DNA from 3 places in the Bacillus sp. EB106-04-04-XG123 genome. Region 3 is predicted to be linked to each of the others. Evidence: riboswitches for the same ligand, from Rfam matches in the RefSeq annotation. Region 3 holds a riboswitch; each other region holds the start of a gene.
What was found. Region 3 has a riboswitch for S-adenosylmethionine ahead of AC3WTB_RS09345 (5-methyltetrahydropteroyltriglutamate--homocysteine S-methyltransferase). Riboswitches for the same ligand answer to the same signal wherever they lie in the genome.
Positions count from the first base shown of each region.

Region 1: linked by a shared signal. The riboswitch ahead of mtnK (S-methyl-5-thioribose kinase) and the one ahead of AC3WTB_RS09345 (5-methyltetrahydropteroyltriglutamate--homocysteine S-methyltransferase) in region 3 are both predicted to bind S-adenosylmethionine.
Region 2: linked by a shared signal. The riboswitch ahead of AC3WTB_RS01845 (DUF2292 domain-containing protein) and the one ahead of AC3WTB_RS09345 (5-methyltetrahydropteroyltriglutamate--homocysteine S-methyltransferase) in region 3 are both predicted to bind S-adenosylmethionine.

Region 1 is NZ_JBYTDZ010000001.1:569,008-575,620, reverse strand. It holds gene AC3WTB_RS02920 (PAS domain S-box protein) at 1-2,007, shown strand, start outside; gene AC3WTB_RS02915 (methylated-DNA--[protein]-cysteine S-methyltransferase) at 2,009-2,500, shown strand; gene AC3WTB_RS02910 (hypothetical protein) at 2,590-2,727, shown strand; gene mtnA (S-methyl-5-thioribose-1-phosphate isomerase) at 2,752-3,813, opposite strand; gene mtnK (S-methyl-5-thioribose kinase) at 3,820-5,013, opposite strand; SAM riboswitch class I at 5,094-5,251, opposite strand; gene AC3WTB_RS02895 (pyridoxal phosphate-dependent aminotransferase) at 5,416-6,606, shown strand.
Region 2 is NZ_JBYTDZ010000001.1:364,016-370,628, forward strand. It holds gene cysC (adenylyl-sulfate kinase) at 1-252, opposite strand, end outside; gene sat (sulfate adenylyltransferase) at 267-1,403, opposite strand; gene cysP (sulfate permease) at 1,461-2,525, opposite strand; gene AC3WTB_RS01840 (phosphoadenylyl-sulfate reductase) at 2,539-3,240, opposite strand; gene AC3WTB_RS01845 (DUF2292 domain-containing protein) at 3,286-3,390, opposite strand; SAM riboswitch class I at 3,507-3,609, opposite strand; gene pyrE (orotate phosphoribosyltransferase) at 3,771-4,409, opposite strand; gene pyrF (orotidine-5'-phosphate decarboxylase) at 4,417-5,121, opposite strand; gene AC3WTB_RS01860 (dihydroorotate dehydrogenase) at 5,093-6,025, opposite strand; gene AC3WTB_RS01865 (dihydroorotate dehydrogenase electron transfer subunit) at 6,019-6,613, opposite strand, start outside.
Region 3 is NZ_JBYTDZ010000002.1:767,883-774,495, reverse strand. It holds gene AC3WTB_RS09355 (beta-glucoside-specific PTS transporter subunit IIABC) at 315-2,222, shown strand; gene bglH (aryl-phospho-beta-d-glucosidase) at 2,194-3,612, shown strand; gene AC3WTB_RS09345 (5-methyltetrahydropteroyltriglutamate--homocysteine S-methyltransferase) at 3,666-4,790, opposite strand; SAM riboswitch class I at 4,879-4,991, opposite strand; gene AC3WTB_RS09340 (gluconate:H+ symporter) at 5,074-6,393, opposite strand; gene AC3WTB_RS09335 (four-carbon acid sugar kinase family protein) at 6,444-6,613, opposite strand, start outside.

The sequences.
Region 1 (6,613 bases), on a different contig from region 3:
GAAGACCTCCTCAATAAATCCGTTCTAGATTTCCTATACGGCATCCCGAAAGATAAAGTTGAATGCTCACTCGATCTATTTTTTCGAAAAGGTACGTTAAAAAGAGAAATCTCCATTCAGCTGGAAAATGGCGAAACAAAATACATTGAATTTGTCGCAGAGCATGACACGATGAATCAGCAATATATAGTGGTCATGCGAGACATTTCTTCAAAGAAAATATTAGAACGAGAACGCTCCATGAATGAGCAGCTGTTCAAAGATTTGTTTGACCGAGCCATTGACGGGATGGTCATATTTGATCAGGATGGCTGCATGATTGATGCGAATCATTCTTTTTGTCAGAGCTTTGAACTGCAAAAGACGGATTTAACCGATCGCTATTTACATGAATTTGTCGAAGGCGATAATCTTCCAGCTTTGCAGCATCTTTTAACGTCACTTAAAGAAACAGGGAAAGCAAAAGGGGAGCTTCCTGTTACCCTTCAATCTGGCCAGCAAAAATTATTCGAACTCACCATTACATCAAATGTGATGAGTGGTTTTTATATGTCCATCATGCGGGATATTACAGAAAAAAGGCTAATGGAAGAGAAGCTGTTAAAAAGTGAAGAACGCTTTAGAGAAATTTTCGAAAATGCAATGGATGCCATCATTATATGGGCGGACGATGGAGAGATTGTGAGAGCCAATGAATCAGCCTGCCGAATTTTTGAATTACCGATGCACTCGCTGATTGGCAAAAAGCTCACCGACTTTCTCGTCAAATCTGATAAGAGATATAGACCAACAAGAAGACGTTATATCCGCAATCATGAAATAAGGGAAGAGCTATTGTTCAAAATGGCAAATGGGCAGTATAAAGAGCTTGAGTTTACATCAAAGTATGCGGTATTAGAAGGACAGCACTTAACCATTTTACGTAATGTAAGTGATCGAAAAAGAATGGAGCAGGAGCTGCGCGAAAGTGAGCTCAAATTCCGTAAAGTATTTAATGGGTCAATGGACGGCATTGTTCTTTTTGATAATCAATACCGAATCATTGAAGTCAATCCATCTGCAAGCGAGCTGCTTCAATTGAAGGACGATCATTTAACAGAAATGAATCTTTTCCACATCCTTGCCCCTTATCAAATTGAAAATTTGGCTCAACCAGCCGAGGCGATGTCATTAGATGAAATGGACAATGAGGTTCCATTTGTACTGAACCATCCAGATCAGCGTATACTGGAATTCTCTTTTAAACGCAACATTATCCATAATATGAATTTGGCGATCTTTAGAGATGTGACAGAGCGGAAGGAACTAGAAGAGCGGGTGAGAAAATCAGATACCCTTCATGTGGTCGGAGAGCTTGCTGCTGGAATTGCTCATGAAATTAGAAACCCGATGACAGCCTTAAAAGGATTCATTCAGCTGTTAAAAGGAAATATAGAAGGGGAGTATTCGCTCTATTTTAATGTCATCACATCAGAGCTGAAAAGAATTGAATCCATCATCACCGAATTTTTGATTTTAGCGAAACCGCAAGCCATTGTATATGAAGAGAAAAATGTGGTGCAAATTGTGAAGGATACGATGGATCTCCTGCACGCACAAGCGAATCTTGGCAATGTTCAAATGCATCTCAATGTGCTGGACGAGATACCACTGATATATTGTGAACAAAACCAATTAAAGCAGGTCTTTATTAACATTTTAAAAAATGCAATTGAAGTCATGCCGCGCAAAGGAAATGTCTATGTGAGCATTCAGCGAAAGGGCGAGGAGCATATTGTCATTTCCTTGCGTGATGAAGGCTGCGGAATGGCGGAGGATAAGCTAAAGCGTCTAGGTGAGCCTTTTTATACAACGAAAGAAAGAGGAACTGGACTTGGGTTAATGGTTAGTTATAAAATTATTGAAGAGCATCAAGGAACCATTGAGGTAGAAAGTGAGGAAGGCGTAGGAACCGTCTTCCATCTCACGCTTCCACTAAGGCAGCAGAAACAAGAAGGAGAGCAGTAACGTGTATTATACCGTCTATCACGCACCCATCGGGGCATTATACATACTAGAAAAGGACGGTGCCATCATCGAGGTGATGTTTGATGATGAGCCGTTTTTAGCAAAAAAGCAGGCAATGAATCTAAACCAAGCAGATACGCCTGTCTTACAAGAAGCGAAAAAGCAGCTAGATGAATATTTCAAGGGAGAGCGTCAAGTATTCGATCTCCCGCTCAAGCAAACAGGTTCTCCGTTCCAAGAGCAGGTGTGGGGAGCATTGTCGACCATTCCATATGGTGAATCAAAAAGCTATGCAGACATTGCAGAAGCGATAGGCAATCCCAAGGCTGTAAGAGCCATCGGACAAGCTAACAGACGAAATGCATTACCTATTTTTATTCCGTGTCACAGGGTGATTGGAAAAGACCGGTCTCTGACGGGCTATGCAGGATCGAAGACAGACATGAAAGCGGTCCTCCTTGAATTAGAAGGCATCCCATTTGTTCAAAAATAAATCGATTGACCTGTTCCGAATTTTTCCTAAGCGACATATCCTTTTATTAAGCTAAAAAAGTTGGTTGAGGGAAAAAGGAGGGCGCTGGCATGTTTTGGGGCAAAAAAGGTAAAATGTATGCCGTTACGTCACTATGTGTCAAAATGAACGTCTTGACGGAAGAACAGAAAAAAGAAATCTTAACAAAAACGAATCAAGAAACAAAAAAGCGCGGTGCTCTTAAATGACAAGAACACGGCGCTTTTTTACGATCATTGGGAGATGCTTTCGGCGAAAAGAGCATCAATCTCTTCTGCATAGTTCGATGTGATAATTCCCTTTTCTGTAATGATGCCTGAAATAAGATGATGAGGAGTGACATCAAAGGCGGGATTGAATACTTGAACATCGGGCGGTGCAATGGGGACACCGTTTAATTCCTTTACTTCCAGCGGGTCGCGTTCTTCAATTGGAATATCTGACCCGTCACGGGTGGATACATCAAAGGTTGAAAGCGGTGCTGCTACAAAAAACGGAATGTGAAAATGTTTGGCTAGAACGGCAAGACCTAACGTTCCAATCTTATTCGCTGTATCTCCATTACGGGCGATACGGTCAGCTCCAACAATGACAGCAGAAATTTGCTTTTCTTTCATCGTATGGGCGGCCATGTTATCTGTAATGAGTGTCACATCCACGCCGCCTTGCATGAGCTCCCATGTTGTCAGACGAGCGCCTTGAAGAACAGGGCGTGTTTCACATGCATAAATGTGAAGGTCAAGATTTTTCTTTTTGGCTAAATAAAAAGGAGCAAGGGCTGTTCCGTACCGGCTCGTTGCGATGGAGCCTGCATTACAAATGGTCATGATACGGTCACCTGATTTAAAGAGCTGGAGTGCATTTTGACCGATTTGTCTGCATGTTTCTTCATCTTCAATTTGAATTTGAATGGCTTCATGGACAAGATCAGTTTTAGCTGCATTCACTGATGCTGCACGCTGAATGCGCTGCAGCAGCCGGTCTAATGCCCAGGCGAGGTTCACAGCGGTTGGACGAGCACTGTTTAAATATTCTTTGATTCGAATCACTTCTTGTTTAAAAACATCGATTTCTTCTGTCTCAATGGCTTGCGCACTAAGTGCCAGTCCAAATGCTGCTGTAATGCCAATCGCAGGCGCTCCGCGTACTTTTAATGTCACAATTGCATCATACACATCTTCTTTCGTATATAAATGCTCAAAGACGGTTTCGGCCGGTAATTTTTGCTGATTTAAAATGTGAATACGGTTTTCTTCCCATTCGACAGAACGGGGGACTTCAAATTCTTTTGACAAAACCCGTCACTCCTTTACAGATGGCTGGAATAATGCGACGAGGTCAGACGCTGTTTCCACTGCATGATATTGTTTGATAAATGTTTTTCCAAGTGTCAGTGCTGCTTTTTTCTGCTGAATCCGTCTAGTTGGAGATGGAATCGCATCAAGATCAGCGGCATGAGCAAGACCAATTGTTCGGCGGACAAGCTCACAGCCGGCAAAGCCTGTCGCTTCTTTTAAAATCCGGTCAAACGTTGTTTCTAAAAAGCTGTCCGATACACTAAATGCTTCAATGCTGTCCTCTTTCCAAGCTTTTGTGAACACTTCTTTGAATGTTGACCATACATTGACGACATGGTCAAAAAGGTGCTGCTGCTCGTGTTCATTCTCGCGAGATAAAGCATTCAGGAACAGATTGGCGATAAAGTGGCCGATATCGAATCCAAAGGGACCGTAAAACGCGAATTCTGGATCAATGATTTTCGTTTCAGTCTCATTTGCAAAAATACTGCCTGTATGAAGATCTCCATGAACCAATGTTTCAGCTGATGTCAGGAAGATACGCTTCAATTCTGCTGCTTTGGCTTGCAGCTCAAGATCTGCCCAAAGCGCTTCTGCTGATTCTCTTAATTCTTCTTCGAAGTCATTTGTTTCACTATCAAAGAAAGGGTCTGTGAAGACGAGTTTTTCTGTGATATCACACAGGTCAGGGTTCGTAAATTGCTTCACAAATTGTTTTTTGATTTTAGGATTTGTCGCAAAGTCAGATGTGTAAAAAAGTGTTTTTCCTAAAAATTCTCCAACATGATCAGATAAATGCGGATATTGTTTTCCGGCAATTAGCCCTTTTCTGACGATTTCTAAGTGTGAGAGATCCTCCATGGCTGTCACTGCAAGAGCTGTATCCGAGTAATAGACCGCTGGTACGAGATGCGGCGCATATTCTGACTGTTTGATCAGGGCAGCACTTTCAATTCTTGCCCGGTCTAATGTAAGAGGCCAGCTCTCACCAACCACCTTTGCATAAGGCAGCGCCTGCTTGATGATCAATCCTTTTTCTTGTTTGTGATCATAAATATGAAAGACGTAATTTAAATTCCCGTCGCCGATTTCAGTACAAGTCAAATGACTGCTTTCTTGGATTAAGCCAAGTCTAATTGCGAGTGCAACTGCCGAGCTTTCTGTTAGTTCTTCATATGATGCCGTAAGTGTAACCAATTGCTTCCCCTCCAAATCATATAAAAAAGCCTCTTTCTCCTGAGAGAAAGAGGCTTGATGGTGTGTATGCTCAAAGCCTCTCTTATCTCTCAGCACATGCGTCTGATGGAATTAGCACCGTGCCCTATAAGACAATTGTCTTGGCGCGTTACTTGCTGCGCCCCACTTCACAGTGGTATTAACGGTCGGTTGCTGTTGGGGTCAAAAGGCCAAATCCCTCGCCCAACTCTCGATAAGAGAAATCAATATGTAATTGTTTCGTGTCTGTTTGCATTTCTTAATTCAAGATATTATCAGAGCTGCGCTTTACATGTCAATCTTTTTTCAAAATTGCTTTACAATTCATAAAACAATCCATTACAGTGATTGTATTGTTACGTAACTTGAATAGAAGGTGAAGAAATGGAATTCCAGCAATCAGATGTGTTGAAACAATTACCGAAACAATTTTTTGCGTCCCTTGTCCAAAAGGTGCAGAAAAAAGTGCAGGAAGGGGCAGATATCATTAATTTGGGGCAGGGAAATCCTGATCAGCCAACTCCTCCCCACATTGTAAAAGCCATGCAGGAAGCGGTAGCAAAACCTGAAAATCATCAATACTCCTCATTCCGTGGAACAGCGAAATTAAAAAAGGCCGCTGCCGCTTTTTATGAAAGAGAATATGGCGTTACGCTTGATCCAAAGACGGAAATTGCGATTTTATTTGGCGGGAAAGCAGGGCTTGTTGAGCTGCCTCAATGTCTGCTGAATCCGGGTGATACGCTTCTCGTCCCTGACCCAGGTTATCCTGATTATTGGTCAGGTGCTGTACTTGCTGGAGCTCATATGGTGACCATGCCACTTCTTGAAAAAAATGATTTTTTACCTGACTACGATTTGCTGCCTGAGGATGATAAGAAAAAGGCAAAATTAATGTATTTAAATTACCCCAACAATCCGACGGGGGCTACGGCAAGCCGTTCATTTTTTAAAGAAACCGTTACATTTGCGAAAGATCACAAGCTTTGTGTTGTCCATGATTTTGCATATGGCGGCATTGGATTTGATGGGGAAAAGCCGATCAGCTTTCTGCAAGTAGATGGAGCGAAAGAGACGGGAATAGAAATTTACACATTGTCTAAAACGTACAATATGGCAGGGTGGAGAGTAGGATTTGCAGCAGGGAATCCGTCTGTTATTGAAGCGATTGAGCTTTATCAGGATCATTTGTTTGTCTCGTTGTTTAAAGCCACGCAGGATGCAGCAGCGGAAGCCCTATTAAGCGATCAAACATGCGTACGGGTGCAAAATGACCGATATGAGAAAAGGCGGAATGTGTGGATAGCTGCCTGCAAAGAAATTGGCTGGGAAGTCAGTGCACCAAAGGGATCATTTTTTGCTTGGTTAAAGGTGCCAGAAGGATATACATCTGAAGCCTTTTCTGATTTATTATTAGAAAAAGCACATGTTGTTGTAGCGCCAGGTAACGGCTTTGGTGCTCACGGTGAAGGGTACGTGAGAGTAGGGCTTCTTACAAGCGAGGAGCGGTTACAAGAAGCTGCTCAGCGCATCGCTGCCTTGAAGCTGTTTGAAAAAAAGCCATTGACAACATAAAAAAATG
Region 2 (6,613 bases), on a different contig from region 3:
GATGTTTTCTTTTCTGTCGTCATCTGAAAACCCTAGATCTTTATTGAGTCCGTGCCGCACGTTATCGCCGTCAAGAACGGTGACTTGATAGCCTTGTTCAAACAGCTCTCTTGCAGCTGCATTTGCAATCGTTGATTTACCTGATCCGCTTAAACCTGTAAGCCAGATAATGCCGCTCGTATGATTGTTTTTCTGTTGATATTCTTTTTTTGTAATAGATGCATCATGCCACACGATATGTTCGTTGCTCATGTCATACCCTCCCTTTAAGATACCGTCGTTTTTAATCCTTCGATTAATGTTTCAATGACTTCTTTTCGGCTGAACGTGCTTGGTGGTAATTCACCGTTTCTCAGCATCGTTCGAACTTTTGTACCTGAAAGAATGACATGCTCGCTTTTGTCGTGAGGACACGTTTTTGGTGTGGCCATCGCTTCACATGTATTACAGTAGAAGCTGTGTTCAAATTTTAATGGCGTAATACCGATTTCTTCGCTTGTAAATTGATCAAATAGTTCCTGCGCCTCGTATGTGCCGTAATAGTCACCAACACCTGCATGATCTCTTCCGACAATAAAATGGGTGCAGCCATAATTTTTACGAACAAGCGCGTGAAATATCGCTTCCTTTGGTCCAGCATAACGCATTGCAGCAGGAAAAACACCTAAAAAGACGCGGTCTTTTGGATAATAACCATTCAATAACACTTGATAGCTTTTCATTCTCACATCTGCCGGGATATCGTCAGATTTTGTTTCACCGACAAGAGGATTTAAGAATAAACCATCGACCGTTTCTAATGCTGTTTTTTGAATATATTCATGCGCACGATGAACCGGGTTTCTCGTTTGGAAACCAACAATGGTTTTCCAGCCATTTTCTTTAAAATGACGTCTTGTTTCTTCTGGCTCATACGTAAATTGAGGGAATGGTTTTTCACTGCGTTTCGTCAGTGTAATTTTCCCGCCAATGTAAGTATCACCGCGTTCAAATAATTTTTTCACGCCTGGATGATTGCGGTCATCAGTTTTATAGATATTTACCGCTTCTTTTTCCTTATCTGGTGTGTATTGATCCTCTACTTCAATGACCCCATATACAGTTCCATTATAAGATAAGCGCACGATATCGCCTTGATGGATTTCCGCCGCCTTTTCTTTTGTCACTGGCAGTGTAATAGGAAGAGACCAAACGACACCACTTGCTAGCCGCATACTGCTCACAACTGCTTCATAATCAGCTTTTGTTAAAAACCCTTCAATTGGACTATATCCGCCAATTGCAATGAGTTCAAGGTCTGCAAAGGAGATCGCATCTAGTTCAATTTCCTTTGCAACTGTGCTGAGATCATATTCTTCATTTACTCGATTAATTAATACGCCACCATGTGGTGTTAAACTCATTTGTTCATCTTCCTCTCAATGTTCATATTTATTAGATGTTAATAGTCGGATTTGTGATTAAATCCCGCCGCCCTGTTCATGAATAGAGCTGCTCTCATTTTTGACTGCCTTCATCAGACTCAGCGCACCAAGTGAGGCAAGCAGTACACTCATCATGATAAAGATAGAGTAATAGTCTCCTTTTAAGAAAAGGCTCACCAGCAAATACGATAGGCTGAGTGATAAGAAGGGTGACACCACCCACACTTTCAGCATTTTTTTCACAACATGTTTGTGAAAAATGTTTGGCCCGCCTTTTGCCATTCCAAGCCCGATAATAGACGAGGAGGTGATTTGTGTAAGCGGAACAGGCAGCCCAAAAATAGAGCTGACGATGACAAGCCCGGCACCGGTACTCGAAAGTAAAATCCCTTCGCCCGTTTGATAGCGGGTGATTTTCTTTCCGTTTGTTTCTAGTACCCTTCTCCCAAGCAAAAGCGCACCAAGTGCAACAAAGATCCCGCCGTAAAGAGTTCCTTGCCCGACTGACAAAACGCCTGACGCGACAAGCGGACCGACCGCATTTGCGACATTGTTCATACCAGCTGAAAACGCCTCTAGAAATCCGCTGAGGATTAACACGACAGATAAAATAGCTGTGCCTTTTTTAGACAGCTTCCGTTTAGGGAACATTCTGATGATTTTGACGACAGCAAAGGTAAAAAGAAAGGCGAAAATCGGGATGATCACCCAAAATGCCACAATCACTAAAATGGATTTCACAAACAATACTTTATACGCGACGGCCACACCAACCACAGCCCCTACTGTGACCTCACTTGTTGATAAAGGGATCGCCATCAGATTCGCTATGAAAAGTGATAGTGCAGCAGAACCAATGATAATACAAACGATTTCAAGTGTAATGACTGATTCTGGCATAATACCAGAGCTGATCGTTTTGACGACCTCACCGCCGCCAATCACTGAACCTGCTAAAATCCCAACTGCACAAACGCTGAGCGCATAAATGGGCTTTTGAATCGCGCCTGACCCGTACGCAATGCCCATAGAAGCAGCTGCTCCGCTTGCGCCTATGTTTAAAGCAAAGAATAGACTAAATAAAATTGCGGCGATTTCCATACATTATGCTCCCTTACTCATGTAATCCGCACTCTGTCTTTGCTGTGCCTGACCATCTGCCAGAACGCAGATCATCTGCAGTAAATGCTGGTTGTGTACACGGTGCACAGCCGATACTTGGATATCCCTGGTCATGCAGCGGATTATAAGTAAGTTCTTCTCTAGATGCATATCTCCATATGTCCTTCCACGTCCAATGGATAAGCGGACATACTTTCACTGATTTGAATTTTTCATCCTTATTTAAGAAATTCGTCCCTGCTCGTTTTGGTGACTGCTCTCTTCTTAAACCGGAAAGCCAAGCTGGATAACCAGATAGGGCTTCTTGCAAAGGAATGACCTTACGCATATGGCAGCAGCTTTGAGGATTTGTTTTCCATAATTGATCACCGTGCTGCTCATTTTGCTGTTCAACCGTCAGCTCAGGCGTTTTCAGTTCAATGTCTAAACCCGGGTATCTTTCCTTTACTGCATCAATTGTGTCGTATGTTTCTTTAAAATGCAGACCTGTATCTAAAAAGACAATTTTCGCATCTTTTTTTACTTTTGCAATCAGATCAATCAGAACGATGCCCTCAATCCCAAAGCTGCACGCATATACGAGCTGGTCACCATAATGACCGTACGCCCATTTCAGTACAGACAGGGCTCCTTTATACAAATCATCTTCTTGAAATGTAATGGACGGCTCTTGCCAATTTTCATAAGTTAACATGATTTCTCCCCTTCCGGAGTACAGCTCATATTGCTTTTATCCGCACTACTTCAATCTAATTTTTTCGTTCTTTTCCACTTGAATCACTTGACCGTCCTGAACAATTAACGTAATTGAACCGAATTTCATATCCCCAATCAGTTCTTGCATATGCTTTACTAAGTCCTCATCCTGATTTTGTTTCACTTCCATCTCCTCTTCCTCCTCACCGTTAAAATAAAAAAACTTTCTTTCAGTCCGAAAGAAAGATGAGGAAGCTCACGATTTCCTTATCTTTCAAAATAGAATCATTTTGCAGGAAGTAGCACCTTGCGAATCGCAGGTTGCCGGGTTTCATCGGGCCAGTCCCTCCACCTCTCTGGATAAGAGTTTCAATTTGTCTTAAATATTAACACAATTCAAACAAAAGTCAACCCGACTTTATTGATAGGATTAGTTTTTATTAAAATTTGAGTCTTTTTTACTATTTTTACCTAAATAAAAAACTGTGCGGGCAGGCACAGTTTTTGTTAACGATGGGCTTTGACTTTTCAGACCGTTTCTTCCATCCAAGATTCTGAGGAAGGATCTTGTCTCCAGCGTTTTAGTTTGTTCATCGCAGCAGGCTCAATCGCTTTCAGTTCAAGTGCCACGTCTGTCAATGTGTCATAGTCTGTTAGGGTGACATATGGAATATTTTTTTCTTGAAAGGCTGCCGCTGCTTTTGGCAGTCCGTATGTGAAGATCGCGGCAACTCCTAGTACCTCGCAGCCCTCATCTTGAAGAGCAGCGACCACTTCAAGCACACTGCCTCCTGTGGAAATAAGGTCTTCTACGACGACAACCTTTTGGCCTTTTGATACGGCCCCTTCAATTTGATTTCCTTTTCCATGTGCTTTCGGCTTACTTCTGACATAACACATCGGGATGTTCAAGCGGTCTGCTGCTAATGCCGCATGAGGAATGCCTGCTGTTGCAGTACCCGCGACAACCTCTGCTCCCTTGAAATGAGTGAGAATCAAATCTTTTAGACCTTCAGCAATGTCGTGTCTCACTTCTGGAAATGACAATGTCAGGCGGTTATCACAATAGATCGGTGATTTTATACCGCTCGCCCATGTAAACGGTTCGTCTGGTTTTAATGAGACCGCTTTGATTTGTAATAGATGTTTCGCGATTTTTGATTTCATCTGGCAGTCACTCCCACTCTTTCAAAATTTGATGATAGGCTTCTATTGGTTTATCAGCTTTTGTGATTGATCTTCCAACAACGATTTGTGAAACACCTTGCTCTTTTGCATAGGCCGGTGTCGCCACGCGCTGTTGGTCATCAGTTTGATCATTCGGTAAGCGAATTCCTGGCGTTACAGTGAGAAAGGATGGTGAAATATGTTCATGAAGTGCTTTAGATTCATGAACAGAACAAACAACCCCGTCCAGCCCACTTTCATATGCTAATTGTCCGTACCGGATCACAGTCTCTTGCAGCGGACGGTCAATGAGTAATTCATTTCTCATCATGTCTTCTGACGTACTAGTCAGCTGGGTCACTGCAATAATGCCCGGGCGGTTTTGTCCAGCAGGAGTCCCGCTTTCAAGTCCCTCTAACGCAGCCTGCATCATTCGTTTCCCGCCAGCAGCATGCACATTGACCAAATCAACACCAAGTGCAGCAAGCCGGTTCATCGCTTTTTGCACGGTTGTTGGAATATCATGAAGCTTCAGATCAAGGAAAATACGGCAATTTTTTTCTTTTAGTGCGTCAATGATGGCAGGACCTTCTTGGTAAAACAGCTCCATGCCTACCTTCACAAATAATGGTGTCCCTTCAAAAGGGTCTAAAAAGGCAAGCGCGTCCTTCCCTGATGGAAAATCAAGCGCGATGATGGGCAAGTGCTTCATGTTTCCAGCTCCTTCCGATACATTCCTCTACAGATGAATAACCATATGCTGCTAACACATTTGGCAGCTCTTCAATGATTTCCGGGCAAATAAATGGATTCACAAAATTGGCTGTGCCGACAGCTACTGCACTTGCACCTGCTAGTAAAAATTCAAGTACATCTTCAGCACTTTGCACTCCGCCCATCCCGATAATCGGAATAGAAACCGCTTGACTCACCTCGTGTACCATGCGCACAGCGACCGGTTTGACAGCTGGTCCTGATAATCCGCCTGTTTTATTGGCAAGGATGGGTTTCCCCGTTTTTAAATCTAAACGCATACCGATTAATGTGTTAATCATGGTGAGTCCATCCGCTCCAGCAGCTTCAATCGCTTGAGCAATCTCCACAATATTGGCTACGTTAGGTGACAGCTTGACATAGACAGGTACAGAAGAGACTTCCTTGACCGCTTTTGTCAATGACGCCGCCATATTTGGATCTGTACCGAAGGCAATCCCGCCTGTTTTCACATTTGGGCAAGAAATATTCAGTTCAAGGGCATGAACATTTTTTGCTTGGCTGATTTGCTTGGCTACTTCCACATAATCATCAACCTGTGAGCCAGCAACATTCGCAATAATAGGTGTATCAAATTGTTCAAGCCAAGGCAGCTCATTTTCAAGCACGCCTTTTAGACCCGGATTTTGAAGGCCGATTGCATTAAGCATACCAGCTCCTGTCTCGGCTACCCTTGGCGTGGGATTGCCAAATCTCGGTTCAAGGGTTGTGGCTTTGATCATGATACCGCCTAGCAATGATAGGTCATATAAGGATGCAAATTCTCTCCCGAACCCGAAGCAGCCTGATGCAGGGATGATTGGATTTTTTAAAGATAATCCCGGTAACTCAATGTTTAGCATGACAACGCCACCTCCTCTGCTTTAAAAACAGGTCCATCAAGACAGACTTTGACGTAAGGTTTGTCGAGCTGATCGGTATGACAGACACATGCAAAGCACGCACCAATTCCGCAGCCCATTCGTTCTTCCATCGAAATATAGACGGGCTTATCAGGATACGTGTCTTTCAGCGCTTTTAGCATAGGTGTTGGACCGCATGAAAGCAGCACATCAAAGCTCAGGTTTTGCTCTTTTATCACATCTGTTACAAAGCCTTTAGCACCGTATGTGTCATCAACCGTTGCAATAAACGTATCGCCTAGTGCTTGAAATTTCTCCTCGTAAAATACATCCTTTTTCGATTGAAAGCCGAGCACATGCTTCACGATGACGCCTTTTTTCGTTAAACGCTTGGACAGTTCATATAGAGGCGGTACGCCAATTCCGCCGCCGACTAGTAATGCCGTCTCTCCGGGCTGGACGACTGAAGGATCATACCCGTTTCCAAGCGGCCCTAATACATCGACTGATTCTCCCTCCCGCTTTTGGGAGAGGAGCTTTGTGCCCTCTCCCTCTGCGCGGTAAATGATGGTTGCTTCTTTTTGCTCG
Region 3 (6,613 bases):
GCGTTGACATCACAAAATTAACATGATAATTTATAACTATAAACTAAATAACCCACAATCTTTTAGGATTGTTACTGGTCAAGCAGGCAAAACCTAAATCATTGTCCCTATCTTTGATAAGGCATGATTTAGGTTTTTTTATATCTAAAGACTTATAAAAATTAAATAACGATCAATCGCTATGAAGGATTGTTACTGGTTAAGCAGGCAAAACCTAAATATCGATTAATGTCTGAATCGCTATTTCTCGGACATTAATGGATGTTTAGGTTTTTTCTATATCAAGATGAAATCAACGATTGGAGGGTAACACAATGAACCACAAACAAACAGCAAAAGAAGTGCTAGAACTTGTCGGCGGTGAAAAAAATGTTAAGCAAGTCACACATTGTATGACAAGACTTCGCTTCAACTTATACGATGAAAGCAAGGCAGATAAAGAAAAGCTGCAATCAACAGACGGCGTCATGGGCGTGAATCAAAGCGGAGGTCAATATCATGTCATTATCGGCAATGATGTCTCAAATGTCTATCAAGCGATGATTGCTGACTCTGGACTATCAACAGATGTAAAATCAGGCGGTACAGACGAAGCGTCAAAACAGAATGTGATATCAAAGTTATTCGATTTTATCTCTGGTGTCTTCACACCGATTCTTCCAGCCATCGCTGGAGCCGGTATGATCAAAGGAATTTTGGCACTGATGCTCACATTTCAGTGGATATCAGATAAAAGCAGCACGTATGCGATTTTAACAGCTATCGGAGATGGAGCCTTTTACTTCTTGCCGATTCTGCTTGCTGTAAGCGTAGCCAAAAAAATTGGTACAAATCAGTATATCGCAGCTGCCATTGCAGCAGCAGCACTGCACCCGCAGTTAACCGCTTTACTGGGTGCGGGAAATACAGAATTCCTCGGCTTGCCAGTGGTTGCCGTTGTGTACTCTTCATCGGTGATTCCAATTCTTCTTACCATTTGGCTCGGCTCATATGTTGAAAGATTCGCAGAAAAATATAGTCCAAAATCATTAAAGATCATCCTTGTTCCAACAGTTACACTTCTTGTCGTTGTACCGGTTATGCTCATCGCGGTTGGACCACTTGGTGGAATTATCGGTAATGGCCTTTCAGGTGGAATTGATTTATTGTTTAAACATGCAGGTATTCTGGCCGGACTCTTGATTGGCGGATTCATGTCACCATTGATCATTACGGGCATGCACTATGCACTGCTTCCAATCATGATTAACAACATTACATTAAACGGTTTTGACTTTATTCTTCCAATGATGTTTGTAGCGAATATGGCACAAGCAGGCGCAGCATTCGGTGTCTTCTTAAGATCAAAAAACAAAACATTCAAATCATTGGCGATGTCTACAAGTATTACAGCTTTAATGGGTATTACTGAACCTGCTATGTATGGTGTGAACATGCGATTGAAAAAACCGTTCTTTGCAGCCCTCATTGGTGCAGCAACAGGCGGCGTGTTCATGTCGATCTTTAAAGTAAAATCATATGTGGTATCTGGATCAGCAGGCCTCCCAGGTCTCCCAACATTCATTGGACCAACATTTGTCTACTCTATCATCGGCTTAATCATCGCCTTTGTCGTAGCATCAATCATGACACTTGTTCTAGGATTCAAAGATGTACCAGTGAAAGATGATAAAAAAGCAGACAAACCAGAAGAAAAAAAAGACACAGCAGGGCTTCAAAATGAAGTGGTACAAAGCCCGCTTGAAGGTCAATTAAAGCCGCTCAATCAAGTAAATGATGCAACATTCTCTAATGAAATCATGGGCAAGGGTACAGCCATTGTGCCAACTGTTGGACGCGTTGTTGCACCGTTCAATGGCAAGGTTGAAACCATTTTTCACACAAAACATGCCATTGGCTTGAAGAGCGACCAAGGCACAGAACTTCTTATTCATGTCGGGATTGACACGGTAAAGCTTGACGGAAAGTATTTCACAAGTCATGTGCAGTCCGGTGATCTTGTTAAAGCAGGAGATGTGCTTGTTGAATTTGATATCAAGGGTATTCAGCAAGAAGGCTATGATGTGACTACACCTGTTATTGTTACCAACACAAATGATTATGCTCAAGTTGATGCTGAAACAGATGGAGCAATTACAGTGAAAGAGACACTGCTTACAGTCAGTGTAGAAGAAAAAGAGGAGGGCATTCAACATGAACAAGTTAGAAAAAACATTTCCTAAAGGTTTCTTATGGGGCGGCGCTGTTGCAGCCAACCAAATTGAAGGTGCAAATAACAAAGATGGAAAAGGCTTATCGACAGCAGACGTATCACCGCATGGTATTATGCACCCATTCGATGAATCAATGAAAGACCTTAACTTATATCATGATGCCATCGATTTCTACCATCGCTATAAAGAAGATATTGCACTATTTGCAGAAATGGGATTCAAGTGCTTCAGACTATCCATTTCTTGGCCGCGTATTTTTCCAAATGGCGACGATGCGGAACCGAATGAAGCAGGCCTCGCTTTTTATGAAAGAGTATTTGATGAACTGCATAAGCATGGAATTGAGCCAGTTGTCACGATCTCTCACTATGAAATGCCGCTTGCACTTGTGAAAAACTACGGCGGATGGAGAAACCGTAAGCTTGTGGATCTTTATGAAACATACGCTAAAACATTGTTCACTCGCTTTAAAGATAAAGTGAAATATTGGATGACCTTCAATGAAATTAATGTCGTGTTACATGCGCCTTTCACTGGCGGCGGGCTTGTATTTGAAGAAGGTGAAGATGAGAAAAGCATTCAATATCAAGCAGCGCATCACCAATTTGTGGCAAGTGCTCTGGCTGTTAAAGCAGGACACGAAATCATTCCAGATGCAAAAATTGGCTGTATGATTGCAGCGATGACCACATATCCGTACAGCTCAAGACCAGAGGATATGTTTGCTGCAATTGAGCAAGACCGCAAAACATTGTTCTTCTCAGATGTACAGGCAAGAGGCTATTACCCAGGTTACATGAAACGTTATTTCCTTGAAAATGACATCAACATTGAGTTCCAAGACGGGGACGAAGACATTTTAAGAAACCATACAGTTGACTATATTGGCTTCAGTTATTATATGAGTTTTGTGACGAGTACAGATCCAAAGGTCCTTGAACAAGTTACTGGTGGTAACCTATTTGAAGGTGTGAAAAACCCATATCTGGAAGCAAGTGATTGGGGCTGGCAAATTGATCCGAAAGGACTTCGTACAACACTGAATCAGCTGTATGACCGCTACCAAAAGCCATTGTTTATCGTAGAAAATGGATTGGGTGCTGTCGATCAAGTAGAAGAAGACGGATCAATTCAAGACGATTACCGAATTGATTACCTCAGAAGCCATTTGCTAGAGGCGAGAGAAGCCATCGCAGACGGAGTCGACCTGATCGGTTATACAAGCTGGGGCCCAATTGACCTAGTCAGCGCATCAACGGCTGAAATGAAAAAACGCTACGGCTTCATTTATGTCGACCGTGATAATGAAGGAAACGGTACATTAGATAGAAAGAAAAAGAAAAGCTTCGATTGGTATAAACAAGTGATTGCGACGAATGGAGATCATTTAGACGCTTAACAAAAAGAGACAAACCGCTCATACGGCGGTTTGTCTTTTTTTCGTCAAAGGGACTAAGAAGTCCACACTTGATCAGCAATCTCAATCACATGACGCAGTTTTTCCCATTGCTGTTCTTCTGTTAACAGGTTGCCTTCCTCTGTTGAGGCGAATCCGCATTGTGGACTCAAACAAATTTGGTTAATGTCCACATATTGAGCCGCTTCCTCAATGCGTTTTTTAATCTGTTCAACTGGCTCAAGCTCACCGTATTTTGAAGTGACAAGGCCTAGTACGATTTGAAGGTTTGGGTTCTTCACATATCGAAGAGGCTCAAATCCGCCAGAACGATCGTCGTCGAATTCTAAAAAGAGACCATCAAGATCTAAGCCGGCGAAAATTGTTTCTGCCGCTGCTTCGTAACCACCTTCAGCTGCCCAAGTTGATTTAAAGTTACCGCGGCAAATGTGCATAGTAATCACCAAATCCTCTGGGCGATCAGCAACAGCTTCATTGATTGTCTTCGCAAACGACTCACGAAGTTCATCCTCTTCACGGCCAAAGGCTTTGATTTGTTCGTGACCTTTTTCAGAAAAGAACACGGCCCATGCCGTATCATCCAGCTGCAAGTAGCGGCAGCCTGCATCATAAAAAGCACGGATGGCTTTCTTATACGCCTGTGCCACATCATGGTGGAATTCCTCTAAGCTGTCATACACTCCTTCTTCAAGCTTTCCACGGAAAAAGAGCATATTCGGACTTGGAATCGTCATTTTAGCTGTATGATCACCAGCGATGCTGTGAAGGAAACGATAATCCTCCAACATTGGATGATCTGTAAAATCGATCTTGCCTGTTACCTTGATCCCTCTTGCTTTTGTCGTCGTGTTATGGAATTGAATGCCCTGATCTGCTTCAAATCCTTCAACCCCATCGAGTCCTTCCAGAAAGTCAAAATGCCACCATGCACGTCTGAACTCACCATCTGTGACAACCTCTAACCCAATTTCTTTTTGCTTCTCTACAATACGTGTGATTTCTTCGTTTTCAATTTGTCGGAGTTGTTCTGCTGTCAGCGTACCGTCTGCTTTTAGCTTGCGTGCTTCCTTGATGCGTTCTGAACGTAGTAAGCTTCCTACTTGATCTGCGCGGTATGGCGGTTTCGTTGTTTTCTTTCCAATGGTTTGTACTTGTGTCATGCTGAATCCCTTCTTTCTTCAGGTTAAAAAATCAAATAAAAAAGCTCTTCCTTGGATAAGGAAGAGCATCATATACTGTGAGAACTCTGCCTTATCTTCAAACAAGCATCTGCTTGCTTAAGGAATTAGCACCATTCTGTTCCTAGGAACAGCGGTTGCCGGGTTTCACAGGGCCAGTCCCTCCACCACTCTTAATAAGGTTACCTTTTGATTCAATTTTCTTAATAAACACAATTATTCAACCTTTTCAGGGAAAAGTCAATGGTTTTTACAATTTAATTTCCTACATGAACAAATCAGCAACAAGAACACCAGCAAGTCCGACAAGTGAAAGCACGGTGACCATCAATGTCCACGTTTTAAAGGTTTGAGCCATTGATAGGTTAAAGTATTCTTTATAAATCCAGAAACCCGCATCATTCACATGAGAGAACGTGATACTGCCGGCACCTGTTGCGATCACCATTAATTCAGGGCTGACACCCGTCAGGCCAATCAGTGGTGCAGAAATGCCAGCCGCCGTGAGACCGGCGACAGTCGCTGATCCTAAAGAGACACGAAGGACAGCAGCAATGAGCCAAGTCAGAAGCAGGGGAGAAAGTGTGCTTCCTTGCATAATCCCTGCAATATATTGATCGACGCCGCTATCAATGAGCACCTGTTTAAAGGCGCCTCCGCCCGCAATAATTAATAAAATCATGGCAATAGAGCCGATAGAATCCGCGATGGACTTCATCACGTCCTGCATGCTCTTTCCTCTTCCAAGCCCAAACGTGTAGATGGCAAGCAGCACTGAGATTAATAGTGCAATCGCCGGTTCGCCTAAAAACTCAGCGGTAGGCAGCAATGGGGAGGAAGGGAAGAAAATTTCTAGAAATGCTCTGAAAGTCATAAGCAATACAGGCAAAACAGCGGTGAAAATGCTAATACCGAAGCTAGGCATTTCTTCTTCTGTGAATTCCTTTGGATTAAATAAGTTCTTTGGAATATGTGCGTGCAACTGGTCTTTTTTAAATAGTTTTGTAAACAGAAGTCCACCTACTAAAACAGCAGGAATCGCTAAAATAATCCCAACCAATAAGGTTTGTCCCATGTTTGCTTGAAAGACATTCGCAATGGCAGTCGGCCCTGGGTGAGGAGGGAGGAAGCCATGTGTGGTGATGAGAGCAGCGACAAGCGGCATGCCCACATACAGCACAGGAAGTCTTGCAGCCTGAGCGATCGTAAAGACTAATGGAATTAAAATAATGAATCCGGTTTCATAAAATAGAGCAATTCCAATCACAAATCCAGTCAGCATTGTCGCCCATTGAATTTTTCCGATGCCAAATCGGTCAATGAGTGTCATCGCGATACGCTGAGCACCGCCAGAATCAGCCATCAATTTCCCAAGCATCGCTCCAAAACCGAGAACGAGTGCCAGGTGTCCGAGCGTACTGCCAAGTCCTTTTTCGACGGAAGCAATCGCTTCTAGCGGTGTCATCCCTTCTAACACAGCAACAATTAAAGAGACAATAATCAAAGAAATGAAAGCGTTTAACTTAAAGACAACCATGAGTAAAAGCAATAACAAAACGCCAAGTCCAATAAACACTAACGACATGATCTTTCCTCCTTTGTGGTGCATAAGGGGGCGCAAACACCCCCTATGCCTTATCCTTCAAGTATGTCTACAGCTTCTTTTAACGTATCCTTTGACCCAACATTTCCCGGGAAAATCACATAAGACATGAAAGGGAATTTACTTTCTTCTCCTGTTTGCCAAACAGGGATCCCTGGTTTGATTTGACCTGCCACGGTCGCACGTCTCACGCTAAGTCCTC